DNA from 4 places in the Allobranchiibius sp. GilTou38 genome. Region 3 is predicted to be linked to each of the others. Evidence: predicted binding sites of a transcription regulator. Region 3 holds the regulator's gene; each other region holds the start of a gene.

Region 1 (3,921 bases), on a different contig from region 3:
ACGTGTGTCAGGTGAGGACGCTCAGCCGATCGACTCCGGTTCGTTGCTGAGGTCGACCTTGGCGACCGCCTGCTGGCCCTTGTCGGCCAGGTAGGACTCCGCGGCGACGTAGGCGCCACCGAGGGCGAGCGCGGCGGGCACCCGGCCGAGCGGCAGGAGCCGCGCGAGACCGATGACCGGCACCGACGCGAGGCCGACGATCAGGCTGGGCAGAGCGATCTTGGCGAGCTGCTCCTGCGCGGGCGGGATCGGCAGCCCCTTGGTCGAGACCGTGAACGCACGGGGGCTCGACGGGTCCTGCACGATCGTCGCGGCGTACGCGCCGCCGACCAGCGCCACGGACAGCAGCCGCCGCTTGGGAAGCGCGCTCGGCAGCAGAACACCGAGGGCGAGTGCTGCGGCGGGGCCGGCGGAGAACGGGTTGACCTTCACGTGGCTTCACTCCTGGTGCTCGGGGTCATGCGAGATGAACCGACTCTACTCACAGACGCGAGACCCCGGCCCGGGTCGACCATCAGGAGCAGCCGCGCTATTCGTCGTCGGCGCCTCGCCCGGACTCGGCCACCCGCGTCCGCACGAAGGTCTCGACCACGGAGCGCCACCGCTGCGGGTCGACGTTCCACTCCCGACAGTGCAGCGCGGTGTGCCAGGTCTCGAGCTGGATGACGTCGGGTCGGGCCTCGGCCAGGTCGCGCGAGGGCTCGTAGGGCACGAAGTCGTCGTCCACGGAGTGGATCAGCAGGGTCGGCACCCTCAGTTCGTCGGCCCGCGCGATCCAGTCGGTGTGCGGGATCGACAGCGGCATGCTGACCCCACCGAACGACTTGCTCCACGACTGACCGACGAGGCGCTGGGCGGCGTGGCTGAGCGCGAGCGGCAGACGGTGCGCGGCCGCATGGGAGTCGATGACCTGCCGCCAGCTCACCACCGGGGCGTCGAGGACGACCCCGACCACTTTGTCGGCGTACGCCGACTGGTCCAGTAGCTGCAGCACGATCGCGCCGCCCATCGACCACCCGAAGAGCACGATGCGCTGCGCGCCGCGCTCGACGGCGTACGCGAGCGAGGCTTCGATGTCGCGCCATTCGGACAGTCCCAGGTGGTAGCGACCGTCGGCGTTGGGCGGGGTGTCGACGTCGTTGCGGTAGCCGGGCACCAGGATCGCGAGACCGAGGTCGTGCAGCAGGGGTACGGCGCGCAGCGCCTCGGCGCGGAACGCACCGCGACCGTGCACGAGGACCGCCCACACGTCGTCCTGCGGCTGCGCCGGCTCGCTCACCCACCCGGGCATGGTGCCGAGCGCGCCGTCGTACGTCATGTCCTCCAGCTGCGTGCCGTCCTCGACCGACGGCGCGGGGTAGAAATAGCTGCTGAGCCGGGCCGGGCCGGGGGTGGGCTGCCCGAAGTCGACCGCCAGCACCTCGCGGGTCACCGATTCGTCGTCCTCGTGCAGGATCTGTCCGATCCGCGCATGGCCCGAGAACGACTGCCAATACAGGCTGTAGCGCCCCGGTGAGGTCGAGGCCGGCGTACGTCGGAGGGTGATGGTGTCGGCGTCGACGGCGAGCACCGTCTCGTCCTCGGCCACCGTCTTGGCAGGTGTCAAGATCTGGCGGACGAAGTAGCCGCCGAGCCCCATGAGCGAGGCCCCGGCGAGGGTGACCCCCACGGCCCCGGCGGTCGCTGTCCTTCGGATGACGTGGCTCACGGCGTCATCGTGCCAGGTCGGCGCTGTCGGCAGCGACACGGCGTGGAGCCGTGCACGTGAGGCAACGAGAACGACGGCTGTGGGTCGCGTCCACCCTGTGGCTGTTGGGTGTGGACAAGTCCGTTTGCGACTGAGAGATGTGGATGACCATTGCTCGAATCATACTGTCGAATATGAGAATTCGTCCTATTTGCTCTTGCGGGCGGCTTCGAACGCGCGTACGATAGGAAGCAGATCGCAAAGCCGCCAGGTGACTGGGAGGAGGTGGGCGCGGATGAGTGTCGAGGGGATCTCACGGGTGCCTGATGCGCCACTTGCCGCCTGCCCGCCGGTGGTGCCAGCCGGTCCGGGTGCTGCGGCCGGGTTGCTGGCCGACCTGGGGGTGCTCGCCTCCCGACTGGAGGACTGGTCCGGTGCTTTGTATCAGCTCGGCGAGGCCCAGTTGGGTGGGTTCGTGGCCACGATGGTGGGTCTGGCGACCCGTGCGGAGTCGTTGGCGGCGGTGGCCACCACGGAGGCGGTCACCCGCGGCACTGTGGCCAACTCGACTGCGACTGACGCGGGCGGGTGGGTTGCCGCGTGCGTCACCGAAGCGGGTTCTGCCGGGTCACTTGGCGGTGGCGCCGAGGGGTGTGCGCCGAGCGCGATCGTCGCCGAACCGGCCATCTGCCGTCGGATCGGGGTGGTCGCGACCGGGTGCGCCGACCCGCGGAACCGGGTCGTGGCCGATGCGTTGGCCGCCGGCGCGGTCACAGTGCACTGCGCGCGAGTCGCGTTACGGGAGGTCCCCAAGGTGCTGCCGGTGATCCCCGGCGCGGACCGGGAAGAGCTGCTGTCCTGGTACCTCGCGCTCTCGCACACCGGGACCCGCACACTGCGAGACCTGTCCGCGCGGATCATCGGCCGCTTCGCCCCCGAAGTCCTCATCGCACAGGAAGAACACCAGCAGGCCTGTGAAACGCTGACCTGGACCGACCTTCCCAACGGACTCACCCGGCTCACCGCCGACCTGTCCGGCGGTCACGCCGCCGTCATCAAACACGCCATCCAAGCCCTGTCCGCACCAGCACCCGCAGCATGCACTGGCCCGAACACCGCTGACACGTCTGTGGACTCGACGGTTGATGTGGTGCCGGAGCGGGACATCCGCACCCCCGGTAAGCGCCGCGCGGACGCCCTGATGGAACTGGCCAACACCGCGGCCCGGCTGTTGGACGGGGACCGCTCCCACAGCAACGGCACCATCGGCGGCTCCGCCAGGATCATCGTCACCCTGGACCACCAGACCCTCCTCGACCAGCTCACCGCCGTCGGACGACTAGGCAGTGGCCACCAGGGTGGCCCACCCGGCCACCTACCCGGCGTGGGCCGCACGATCAACGGCGATCTGCTCGGCGCGGGCACCCTGCGACGGCTCGCCTGCGACGCCGACCTGATCCCCGCAGTGCTCGGTGGTGAGTCCGAACCGTTGGACGTCGGGCGCACCAAACGCCTCTTCACCGGAGGGTTGCGTACCGCGATCGTCCATCGCGATGAAGGGTGCACGTTCCCCGGCTGTGATCGACCACCGGACTGGTGCGACGCGAACCTCACCCCACGAAGTTCTCCGCTGCGCTCCGATACTTCGCGGGGACCCCGAGACCACCTTGTCCTGCCCTGGTGGGCCGGCGGCGAAACCAAACTCACCAACGCCGCACTGCTCTGCGCCAGGCACCACACCATCGTCCACCGCGACCTGCTCACCGCCACCGTCACCACCACCGGCGTCACCTGGGACCCCACACCCGGACTCATGCCCCAGCGACCCGGCACGGGACACGCGGCATGACCCTGACGGCGTTCACGTTCGTTGCCGGTGTTCAAAGACCGTCAACCGACGCGAACGCCGTCAGGCCGGGGCGGACGGCGGAGCTGAAACGCAGTGCGGGTCAGTCCGCCGCCACCCCGAGCCCCGGCACGATGTCGGTGAGGCGGAAGTTGACCGGCTCCTCGAGCTGCTCGTAGGTGCACGACTCCGGCGTGCGGTCATCGCGCCATCGGATGAAGTGCGCGAGATGGCGGAAACGGGTGCCCTCCATGTGCTCGTACTTCACCTCGAGCACCCGCTCGGGACGCAGCGGGACGAACGACAGGTCCTTCGTCGCATTCCACCGGCTCACGTTGCCCGGCAGCCGCTGGCCCTCGTGCGCCGCGGGGCTGGACCACTCTTGCCA
Region 2 (3,921 bases), on a different contig from region 3:
ACCATCCCAGAAATGTGGGGACTTTCGCCGCAACGCTGTCGCGCTCCGGGGAGCTGGGTCACCATGGTCCGGTGACCACGCAGCGGCACCGGTCGCTGGCGGACGAGCTGACCGTCGGCGCCCGAGGTGACACAGATCTGAGCGCGCTCGCCGCGCGGATCTGCGCCGCCGTACGCCGCCATGTGCCCTTCGATTTCGGCTGCCTGGCCACCACCGACCCGTCCACCGGGTTGATCAGCTGGACCTACAAGACCAGGCCCCTGGCGGTCGGCGACGAGGAGTTCGCCGCAGCGGAGTACGGCGGCCCGGACATCAACCAGTTCAGTCAGATCGCGACGCGGCCCGACCCGGTCGGGGTGCTGTCGATCGACACCGGCGGGGCACCTGAGAAATGCCGCCGGTTCCGCGAATTCCTCGCTCCCAGTTTCGGGTTCACCGATGAACTGCGCGTGACGTTCCGTGCGCAGGGATTGATCTGGGGGGCCCTCGCGATCTACCGCGGCACCGCCGAGCCGCCATTCACGGCGGCCGACGCCCGGGTGGTGTCGGCCGTGCAGTCCCAGATCGCCGACCTGATCCGCGGTGCGGCCTTCAGCCCCCGCCGCACTGGCTCCGACCCGGCGGGCGGGCCGTCCGTCATCATCGTCGACGGCGCCGACCGCGTTGCCAACATCACCGCCGCGGCCGAAGCGCGGATCGAGGACCTCGGCGGCTGGGACAACGGATCCCTTCCCGCGACCGTGCTGGCTGCAACGGCAGCCGCGCGCAGCACGCCGGAGCTCGCGATGACCCGGGCCATGGGCCGCTCGGGCTCCTGGCTGACGGTGCGAGCGACCAGGTTCGCCGCGGGCCCCGCGAACGAGGCGGCTCCACCACCCGATGACGTGGTGGTGACCATCGACGACACCACCGCCGCCGAGATCTGCGCGATGACGCTCGCCGCACGCGGACTCAGCCGTCGCGAGCAGGACGTCGCCGCAATGGTGTTGCAGGGCGCCGCGACGTCGGCCATCGCCGCCGCGCTGCACCTGTCGCCGCACACCGTGCAGGACCACCTGAAGTCGATCTTCGCCAAACTCGGCGTCAACAGCAGGCGCGAGATGGTCAGCAGCCTCGTCGTGCGCTGACCTCTCGGCGGCAACGCACCTCGACGAGGAGAGGCACCATGGCAACGTTCACCAGCTCCGACCTCCTGCACGGTGCCGAGTTCACCGATGTGGACCTCGGCGGCGCCCGCTTCGTCCGGACGGACTTCTCCGGTGTCACGATGCGCGCGGTCGACGTGCAAGGCACGGACATCGACGCTCCGTGGCTGTCGGCAGCGGACGGCGGGTTGCTGATCAACGGAGTCGACGTCGTCGCATTCGTCGAGGCCGAGCTCGACCGCCGCTTCCCGGGGCGGGCGCAACGGCGGGCTGCCACTCCCGACGGCCTGCGCGCGGCATGGGGTGCGCTGGAGGCGACCTGGGCCGCCACGGGCCAGCGGGTCGCGTCGATGCCGAGGGGCACTGTCGACGTCTCGGTGGCGGGCGAATGGTCGTACGCGCAGACCCTTCGGCATCTGATCATGGCGACCGACACCTGGCTGGGTCGCGCGATCCTGGGCTTGGAGCGGCCCTACCACCCGATCGGTCTACCGAACGCCGAATACGAGACCGACGGCTACGACGTGTCCGTTTTCACCGATGCGACCCCGCCGTACGACGAGATCCTCGCCGTGCGGGCGGAGCATGTTGCGATGGTGCGCGATTTCATCGCAGCCCTCACGGCGCAGGATCTTGCCCGGCCGTGCAGGCACCCGTGGGCCCCTGACCGCCCCGTGTCGACGCTCGCCTGTCTGCACACCATCCTCGAAGAGGAATGGGCGCATCATCGCTACGCCGTGCGCGATCTCACGTCGATCACTGGACAGCCGGAAACCGGAATCCCGGCAGACGATTAACCGGGTCGGGGCATTCGATATGAAGGGCGAAGAATACCTGTGGAAATGTCGCGCTGAGATGCGAACAGGTGTATGATCTATGAATGAGGCAGCTTCTCGAAACCACGGCTTATCGGGGCCGGGGCGTGCCGCAGGAATTCGATTCTCCTGGCGCCATGGGAATGCCTCCGGTTGTCGGTGATCTCGACGTCACCCAAGCGTTGAGATGGTGTCGCGAAGTGCTCGCCGCGGCATATTCGCAGGCGAAGATCGACCGCCACCGACTCGATCTCGGCGACCTGGAATCGCAGGCAGCCGAATGTGCGGCCATCGCCAATGCCGCCACCGCGGTACAGACTCTGCGGGTCGCCCAGTACGCAGCAACCGAACGGACGAGTGACTCAGACGGGACCGACATCGAGATCGACCGTGGCATCGGCCACGTCGAGGAGTTCGCCGACACCGACCTCGCACCCGCCATGTGCTGGAGCGAACGGCAGGCCACCGCACGTGTCGGCGACGCGGTCGACGCTGTCACCGTGGCGCCGGCCCTGCTCGATCTGATGGGCGCGGGCGCGATCGACTCCTGGCGGCTGCGCCGGGTCACCGAGATCCTGGCCTACGCGCCCGACCACATCGCGAGCCATGTCGTGGACACCCTCATTGCCCGCGGCGTCACCGGGTGGACCCCGACGCAGATCAGCCGGCGCACCCGCACCCTCCTGACCCGCCTCGACCCGATCGCCGCGGAGACCCAGCACAGCGCTGCCGCGCGTGACGCGGTCGGGGTGTTCGTATCTCCCTCCGCACACACCGGATACACCGATCTGCGCGCGACGCTGGCCACCGAACGCGCGCATACGGCGTACGCCGCGGTCGATGCCCTCGCCCGTGAACTGCACGCAGAGACCACGACCGGTAAGACCCTCGCGCAATGCCGCGCCGACGCCCTCACCGACCTCATCCTCGCCAATGCGCACATCGAGACGACCGTCGTCTTCCAGGTGCCGGTCGACCGCACGCTGGGGAACGGCGAGCTGAGCGCGGTCAGCGCGATCGGGAGTGTCGACGTCGCCGGCGTCGGGACGATCTGCGGCGACACCGTCCGGCGCCTCACGGCCGAGCTCGGCACCCGGATCGCCCGGGTGCTGACCGACCCGACCGCCGGCACGCACCTGGACACCACCACTCGCACCTACTCCCCCACGGTCGCGATCCGCAGGTTCGTCGAGACCAGGGACGAGCACTGCCGCTTCCCCGGCTGCACCGCGCCACCGAAGAACTGCGACACCGACCACGTCATCCCCTGGCCGCGCGGTGAGACGACGCCCTCCAACCTGCAATTGCTGTGCCGCCACCACCATCGTGCAAAACACGAGACGGGTTGGCGGGTGCGCATGAATGACAATGGGGAATGCACCTGGATAAGCCCTACGGGCCGAATCCACGAAACCAAGCCCGAGGCGATGATCGGGGCAGAATCAACTCAGCTGACTGCCTGAATCGAATTTCAGGAATCGACAGCAAACCTCTCATGCGCCTGAATCAACGCAAGATCGGGCGGATGGTGCCGAGCTGGTCCAGGAAGACGTCGACCGCGATGGCGTCGTAACCACCCCGGCCACGCTTGGGCGGGTAGAAGCGCACCGTCTCGATCCGCGGCAGCTCCTCGCCCTTGGCCATCGCGAGCAGCACCTGATCCAGGAACGCGTCCACCTCACCCTCGTCGTACGCGCGGGTGCCGGTGCGTCGGGCGAAGCAGATCTCCCGCACCCAGTCCTGCTGCTTGCCGGTCCACTCGCGGCGACCGCTCCGATTGTCCGTCGACGTGGGTTGCTGTGGGTTCGGCGGAGGCGAGGCCAGGTCGAAGTCGTGCTGCCAGGCCGCGACGTGCGCGAGCAGCGCCTCGACCGCTTCCGGGGTGTAGCCCTCACGCAGCCGGGAGCGGCGCAGCGCGAGCGTCGACACCTGCGGCACGGGCCGCTGTTGGCGCATCAGGA
Region 3 (3,921 bases):
CACCGCGCTGCTCGAAGATCGTCGCGCCGGTCTTCCAGTTCTGCTGCACGACGTCGCGCTGCTCCCAGGTCACCTCGTCGTACGGGTGGACGCCGGGCGTGGTGAAGATGCGCTCGATGTGCACCCCACGGTCTGCGCGGGCGGCGTCGGCGCGGGCGCCGGTGGTCTCGGTCATGCTGTTCCTCCGTGTGACGTGGTGAGCTGGGCTGCTGATGCGGGTGGTGCTGGTGATGCTGTGGGGCCTTGCGGTACGCGCACGGGTTACTGCTGCAGCACCCGGCGCATGGGATGACCGGGTATCAGTGATCCTCCCCGCCACCACTGACAACGGGGTCGTCGGCGGCGTACGAGGGGCCGAGCACCTGACGCTCGGCGCGAAGCAGCGCGATCGCCGCCTCGAAGTCGCCCAGGTCGTCGAAGGCCTGGTAGACGGAGGCGAATCGCAGGTAGGCGACCTCGTCGAGGGCACGCAACGGGCCGAGGATCGCCAGACCGACGTCGTGGGCGTCGATCTCGGCCAGTCCCTGCATCCGGATGGTCTCCTCCACCTGCTGGGACAGCAGCGCCAGGTCGTCCTCGGAGACCGGGCGGCCCTGGCACGCCTTGCGCACCCCGACGAGCACCTTCTGGCGGCTGAACGGCTCGCTGGCGCCGGACCGCTTCACGACGGTCAGGCTCGTGGTCTCCATGGTGGAGAAGCGCTTGCCGCAGCTGGGGCACTGGCGGCGCCGTTTGATGCAGGTGCCGTCCTCGCTCGAGCGGGAGTCGACGACGCGACTGTCCTCGTGCCGGCAGAACGGGCAGTGCATGCGGTCTCCCTCACCCTCGACGATCGGCTCACACCGATCTCTCGCCGTCCACGCCGTAGCCCCGCCGAACGAGCCGCCCACCTGTGGGTAACTCGTGGACAACCGGGGGATATCCGCGCTGTGCCTTGGGATAACCCGGGTCGACCTGGGGACTACATGTGGACGACTTACATCGATGTAACTACTAGATGTAGGGATCGTATTCCGGTGGAGGGGGTGATGCAACCTTTAGAGACTGCCCGGTTTGCGCGGGGTCGTTCGTGCTGGTCAGAGGGCCGCCGAGGGCGAGACGGAGGCGGTGTCGGCCCTGCTACGGGGCGCCAGAAGGCGCGCGGCCGGACTCAGCGAGGCAGGCGCAGTTGCTCGCCGGCGAACACCTGCAGGGTGTTCAGTCGATTGGCGGCCTGCACCCGCTGCACCGCATTGCCGATCGGCAGCTGGGGGTAGGCGTGGTGGGCGACCGAGGACAGGGTCTGGCCCGACTGGACGACCACGGTGTCGTAGCGCTGCGCGGACCCGCCGCCCACTGCGGCACGGGCTCCCGCCACTCCCCCGACGAGACATAGGAGGAGAGCGCACAGCGTGATCAGCAGGCGACCGCGACGAGTGATGTGCATCGTCGGCGCAGGTGCATCCACGAGCACGGGCAGATCAGGGACCGCGCGCAGGTGGCCGCGACGGATGGACGCGGGCGCCGTACGTCGCGATGCGCCGGGACGACCCGGCAGGGCAGGGGTGGCGGGAGTGACCCAGCTGGGAACAGCGGTGACGGCACTCATGAGATCCTCCGATAACTCGTCGATCGTACGTGTGTGCGATCGATCATCTGTCTGATGTCTAGCACGCGCGTTCGAGAAAATCCAGACACGCCCCGAACAGATGTTTGGAAAGTGTGTCCGACTCTCGTAATCTCGTGCTCACCTGCAGAACTGAAACACCGACCACCGACAGCCCCTGCTCATCAGCTGTGAATCCGCGGAACGACGCCGAATACGGCGACTCATCGGCCCCGGGGGCGCAGCCGCACGGACACCTGGGGCGGGCGGTGACAGCACGATCCACTCGGAGAGGGACGGACGAAGACCATGGCCAAGGTGCACCAGATGCCCGAGCGCGACGACGACGGTTTGACCACCCGACAGCGGCGCGTGCTGGAGGTCATCCGCAACTCCGTGGACCGGCGCGGTTACCCGCCGAGCCTGCGGGAGATCGGCGAGGCCGTCGGCCTGACCAGCCCCAGCTCCGTCGCTCACCAGCTGTCGATGCTCGAGCGCAAGGGCTACCTGCGCCGCGACCCTAACCGGCCGCGCGCCATCGAGGTCATCTCACCGGACCAGGACAAGGACCAGCGCGGCTACCGGGGCGGGTCCAGCGTCACCAACGCGCCGGACGGTGACCTGAGCGTCGAGGACGAGACCGGCATCGGCGACCGGCGACCCAGTGCGTCGTACGTCCCGGTCGTCGGACGGATCGCCGCGGGCGGTCCGATCCTGGCCGACGAGGTCGTCGAGGACGTCTTCCCGCTGCCCAAGCAGATCGTCGGCGAGGGCGACCTCTTCCTGCTGAAGGTCGTCGGAGACTCGATGATCGACGCCGCGATCTGCGACGGCGACTGGGTCGTGGTGCGTCAGCAACCGACCGCGACCAACGGCGACATCGTCGCGGCGATGCTCGACAACGAGGCGACCGTCAAGACCTTCAAGCGCACCGGGGGCAAGGTCTGGCTGATGCCGCACAACACGGCGTACGACCCGATCGACGGCGACGACGCCGTGGTGCTGGGCAAGGTCACGGCGGTGCTGCGCAGGGTCTGAGCGACCCCGGGCGCCCGGCGCTCCTCAGGCGCGCTGGGCGCCCGGTGCGCCCACGGCCGGCGCTCCCAGTCGGTCCGCCAGCGCCGTCAGGGTGCTGCCCAGCGGCGCCTCGATCTTCAGGTCGGTCTCGCCGTCCCCGCGGGTCCATCCGTCGTTGATCACGATCACGGGCACGCCGATGCGGGCGGCGCGGCGCACGAACCGGTAACCGGACATCACCGCGAGCGACGACCCCAGGACCAGCAGCGCCGACGCCTCCTCGACGAGGCCGAAGCACTGCTCCACCAACGGTTTCGGCACTGATTCGCCGAACATCACGACGTCCGGTTTCAGCAGGTCCGAACCGCACACCGGACAGTCGGCCGTGACGAACGCGCGCACGATCGCCTCGGGCAGCGCGACGTCGCCGTCGGGCCGGACCGCGCCTCCGATCGCGCGGTCGAATCCGGGGTTGGCGTCGCGCAACCAGTCGTCCATGTCATCGCGGCGATGCGTGCTCGAGCAGGCCATGCAGACCACCCGCTCCAGGTTGCCGTGCAGCTCGAGCACCTCGCTCGCGCCGGCCGCCTGATGTAGCCCATCGACGTTCTGGGTGATGACGCTCGTCAGGGTGCCGGCGGCGAGCAGCCTGGCGACCGCGCGGTGGCCGTCATTCGGTCGGGCAGCCGCAAAGCGTGGCCACCCGACGTAGGAACGTGCCCAATACCGCTGCCGCGCTTCATGACTGGCGCGTAGCTCGGACACTGTCATCGGCTGCACCCGACGTACGCCGCGGGCGTCACGGTAACTCGGCAGACCCGATTCGGTGGACAGGCCGGCTCCGGTCAGGGCGACCAGCCCGCCATCCGCCAGGTAGCTCGCCAGTCCGTCCCACTGATCCGGGCGCACTCCCTCGGGCACCGGGGAGACCGCGGACTCGAGCACGTCATCAGTGTCGCACCGGCCCCGTGGCCCCGTGGGTGCGCGGGTGGCCACTGCGACGCAGGGCTGGTGCAGAACGAAAGCACGAAGATGGGTTCCGATGGATAACCTTCCATTATATGATCGGCGCATGATCGACGCTGCGGGCCTACGGGTCATCCGGGCCATCGCCGACGAGGGCAGCTTCACCGCTGCGGCCACCTCTTTGGGCTACTCCCAGCCGGCCATCTCCCAGATGGTGCGCCGTCTGGAGGACCGGATCGGCACCGTCCTGGTGGAGCGCCTGGGCCGCAGCGTGCGGCTGACCGAAGCCGGCGCGGTGCTGGCCCGTCACGCGGGCCCCGTGCTCAGCGCCCTCGAGGCCGCCGAATCAGAGG
Region 4 (3,921 bases), on a different contig from region 3:
TGGCACAGCGAGGCGGTCCCCAGCTCGTTCTACCCGCGGGGCATGCAGCCGGGTGTGCTCGTGATCGAGGACCGGATCGACCCGGCCGTGGCGCGCGAGCTGTCGGCCCGCGGTCACGGCGTACAGCTCGGACCCGCGTGGAGCGAGGGACGGCTGTGCGCCGTCACCCGCGACCCCGCCACGGGAGTGCTGCGCGCCGGCGCCAACCCCCGCGGCATGCAGGGGTACGCCGTCGGACGGTGACGGCGTCCGGGCGCAACAACGGGCCGGTCAAGCCTCGGGGATGTCGCGGCCGAAGCTCTGCAGCGTGATGGCGGTCGGCTCGGGACCGCCGCGCCGATCGGTGTCCAGGGCGTCGATGGCGTCCACCTGGTCGCCGCCGAGCTCGAAGTCGAAGACATCGAAGTTCTCAGCGATACGTTGCGGCTTGGTCGACTTCGGGATCACCGAGCGACCCGCCTGCAGGTGCCAGCGCAGCATCACCTGTGCAGGCGATCTGTCGTGCGCTCGCGCGATGTCACCGATCACCGGGTCCTGCAGGGTGCTGGTGTGCTGGCCGTCCCGGTAGAACGTGATCCCGCCGATCGGCGACCAGGCCTGGGTGAGGATTCCGTGCTGCGCGCCGAACGCGTGGACCTCCCGCTGCTGGAAGTAGGGGTGTAGTTCGATCTGGTTCACCGCGGGCACCACGGCGGCCTTCTCCAGGAGCGCGGTGAGGTGCTCGACCATGAAGTTGCTGACCCCGATCGAGCGCACCCTGCCGTCGGCCAGCAGCTTCTCGAGGGCGCGGTACGCCTGCTGGGTCTTCTCGAAATCCGAAGGGAGCGCCTGGTGCAGGATCAGCAGATCGATCTGCTCCACGCCGAGCTTGCCGGCGCTCTTGTCGAACGCGTGCAGCGTCTCGTCGTACCCGTAGTCGCTGATCCACACCTTGGTCTCAACGAAGACGTCGTCGCGTGCGAGGCCGGAGTCACGGATCGCCTCTCCGACCTCGCGTTCGTTGCCGTACGCCGCCGCGGTGTCGATATGGCGGTATCCCGTCGACAGCGCCGCGGCGACCGCGCTGCGCGTCTCGTCGGCGGGCGTCTGGAACACACCGAGCCCGATCGCGGGCATCCGTACGTCGTTGTTCAGGGTCAGCTCCTGCATTGTCTTTCTCCTTGATCGGAATGCCATCGGGTCACGCCTTCAACGGCGCGCGCGACTTTGGTCAGTTCGTGCTCGCGGCGGCCTCGGCCGCGGCGTACTGCTCGTCGGTGACCGGCTCCAACCACGTCGTCGCGTCGGCCTCGCCGCTGCCGTCGAGGATCGCGTAGTGGCACATCATCTGATCGGCGGTGCCGCCGTGGAAGTGCTCTTCGCCGGCCGGGGTCCACACGCTCTCCCCCGCATGGAGCAGGACCGCGCGCCCGTCGCGGGTGCCGACCAGCCCGACGCCGTCGGTGCACACGAGCAGCTGCCCGTTGGAGTGGGAGTGCCAGTTGGTGCGCGCCCCCGGGGTGAAACGCACGTGTCCACAGACCAACCGGGACGTGCCGTCGCCGTCGAAGAGCGGATTCATCCACACGTCGCCGGTGAAGTTCTGCGCGGGCGTCTTGACGGTCGCGGTGCGGGGGTTCTTGTTCACGAGTGTCTCCGTGTCGTGGTGCTGGTCGGTGTGCTCACCCCACCACTGTCCCGGACACCACCAGGATCGGCGACCGGTCCTGATCACCCTGCAGAACGCACTACCGGGCGGCCGCTGCACCATCTGGGCACCGATCGCCGCGTGGGCTTCGGCTGAGGCCCCTCACACGCCCGACGAGAAGAGGTTGGTGATGCATACCTCTGGCGAATAACTAACATTCGCAGCATCTTTGATCGTATTTGCCCTTGCCATCGATATCGAACACGCGTATGATTCACAGTAGATGGCAAGGGGTGCCGTCACCAGCGTAGGAGGGCCATGGCGCAGTCGACGACCGACATTCATGGTCCCGCAGCGCCTGGCACGGGCGCTCGGTTGATGGCCCTCATGGCGGAGTTCACTGCTGCGTTGCAGGAGTGGCCGGGCGCCCTGTGGCAGTTGGACGAAGCGGCACTGGGCGAGGTCGTCGGGGGCATGCTGCGGATGGGCGCCCGGATGGAGAACGTCGCGGCTCTGGCGACCGCGGACGCACTGAGCCGCGGGACCGTGGTGAACTCCACCGCGACGGGTGCTCCGGCGTGGGTGGCCCGGCAAGCGGCTGGTGTGGACCCGGTCGTGGTGCGCCGGGTCGGGACGGTGGGCGTGGACTGCGCCGATCCGCGCAACCGAGTCGTGGCCGAGGCCCTCGCGACCGGGTCGGCGAGTGTGCCGGTGGCCGCTGCCGCGTTGCGGGAGGTGCCCCGAATCCTGCCGCAACTGCCGACCGCAGGTCGCGATGACCTGCTCGGGCGGTACCTGTCGCTGTCCGATCACGGGTGGCGGACCTTGCGGGAATTGACCACCCGGATCCTGGGTCAGTACGCCCCGCAGCAGCTCGTGCGGGACGAGGAACGTCAGCAGGAGTGCGAGTCGGTGTTCTGGGCCGACCTGCCCAACGGGTCAACGAGGTTCGTCGCCGAACTCTCGAGCGGGCACGCCGCCGTGGTCAAACACGCCCTGCGTGCCCTCTCCGCACCCACGCCTGCGCCTGCGCCACAAGAGTCCCCGACCAGCGCGGGGGCCCGGCTAGAAACCGGGACGGGTGCGCTGGAACGAGACACCCGCACCCCGGCCAAACGGCGCGCGGACGCGCTGGTGCGGTTGGTCGACACTGCGGCCGGGGTGCTGGACGGCACCGCACCGCGACCTGTCGGGGAGTTCGGCGGGACCGCCAAAATCCTGGTCACGATGGACTACGCAACGCTGTACGAGGGCCTTCGCAACGCGGGCCGACTCGGCCAATGCGGTTCAGCCAACGGCGAATCCGACCCGACGTACCTGCCGGGCATCGGCCGTACCACCGGCGGGGACCACTTGGACGCCGGCACCCTACGACGGATGGCCTGTGACGCCGACCTCATCCCCGCAGTCCTCGGCGGTGACTCCGAACTCCTAGACGTCGGGCGAGCGAAACGCCTCTTTACCGGCGGCTTACGCACCGCGATCATTCACCGGGATCAGCACTGCACCTTCCCCGGCTGCGACCGACCACCCGACTGGTGCGATGCCCACCATGTGAGGCCCTGGTGGGCCGGCGGACAGACAACACTGACCAACGCAGCCTTACTGTGCGCCCGCCACCACACCATCGTGCACCGCGACCTGCTCACCGCCCAGGTCACCACCACCGGTGTCACCTGGGACCTCACCCCCGGACTGATGCCCAGCCGACCCGGACAGAGACCGGCCGCATGACTCGCGGGGCCTAGTCCGTGCTCACCGAGCTCGCCGTTCCGAACGCGCCGGCCACCTGATCGGCGAGCAGGACCGCGACCCGACACTGCTCGGAGCTCGGATGCCGCACATGGGTCGCGGACGACACCCGGAAGTAGCCGAGGACCGCCTGTCCCCGCTGCACCGGGATGGCGACGTACTCGTCGGTGGGCAGCCCGATCCGGGTCACGTCGACCCGGCGACCGCCCCGGACCACCGTGCCGTCCTGCTCCAGGACGGCGATCCGCGCATCGCGGATCGGGCCGTCGACGAAGGTGGACCGCTCGACGTTCAGGGTGTCGGCGATCTGCTGAGCGGCGATCTCGGTGACCGCCCGGGTGGGCGCGCTGCCGTCCCTGATCGCCGCGGCACTCGCCAACAGCCCGTCCAGATAACCCGAACGGCGCGCGGCTCCGGCCTGCTGACGGTGGCCCCAGAGCGCGAGCTCGGCGACGGCGATGCCGATCAGCACGAGCAGCACCGTCGCGACGACGTGAGCCGTGTCGGCGATCGCGAACTGGTGGTAGGGCCGGGCGAGGAAG

The links. Region 3 encodes LexA, which represses DNA repair genes until DNA is damaged. Its sites were predicted from a motif close to TCGAACANNTGTTCGA; they were not measured.
Region 1: a site for LexA is predicted at 1,917-1,932, ahead of JOB34_RS08240 (HNH endonuclease signature motif containing protein). Genes of this name have one in related genera too.
Region 2: a site for LexA is predicted at 2,003-2,018, ahead of JOB34_RS01175 (HNH endonuclease signature motif containing protein). Genes of this name have one in related genera too.
Region 4: a site for LexA is predicted at 1,885-1,900, ahead of JOB34_RS05100 (HNH endonuclease signature motif containing protein). Genes of this name have one in related genera too.

What each region holds. Positions count from the first base shown of each region.
Region 1 is NZ_JAGEKN010000006.1:656,636-660,556, forward strand. Features, by position in the region: gene JOB34_RS08230 (hypothetical protein) at 22-432, opposite strand; gene JOB34_RS18095 (alpha/beta fold hydrolase) at 530-1,708, opposite strand; gene JOB34_RS08240 (HNH endonuclease signature motif containing protein) at 1,983-3,536, shown strand; gene JOB34_RS17500 (ATP-dependent DNA ligase) at 3,637-3,921, opposite strand, start outside.
Region 2 is NZ_JAGEKN010000003.1:139,465-143,385, forward strand. Features, by position in the region: gene JOB34_RS17980 (LuxR C-terminal-related transcriptional regulator) at 72-1,127, shown strand; gene JOB34_RS01170 (DinB family protein) at 1,166-1,942, shown strand; gene JOB34_RS01175 (HNH endonuclease signature motif containing protein) at 2,161-3,423, shown strand; gene JOB34_RS01180 (DivIVA domain-containing protein) at 3,467-3,921, opposite strand, start outside.
Region 3 is NZ_JAGEKN010000001.1:17,487-21,407, reverse strand. Features, by position in the region: gene JOB34_RS00080 (vitamin B12-dependent ribonucleotide reductase) at 1-175, opposite strand, end outside; gene nrdR (transcriptional regulator NrdR) at 300-809, opposite strand; gene JOB34_RS00070 (hypothetical protein) at 1,151-1,588, opposite strand; gene lexA (transcriptional repressor LexA) at 1,895-2,623, shown strand; gene JOB34_RS00060 (NAD-dependent protein deacetylase) at 2,648-3,547, opposite strand; gene JOB34_RS00055 (LysR family transcriptional regulator) at 3,675-3,921, shown strand, end outside.
Region 4 is NZ_JAGEKN010000005.1:337,185-341,105, forward strand. Features, by position in the region: gene JOB34_RS05085 (gamma-glutamyltransferase family protein) at 1-243, shown strand, start outside; gene JOB34_RS05090 (aldo/keto reductase) at 271-1,149, opposite strand; gene JOB34_RS05095 (cupin domain-containing protein) at 1,211-1,627, opposite strand; gene JOB34_RS05100 (HNH endonuclease signature motif containing protein) at 1,946-3,361, shown strand; gene JOB34_RS05105 (DUF4118 domain-containing protein) at 3,372-3,921, opposite strand, start outside.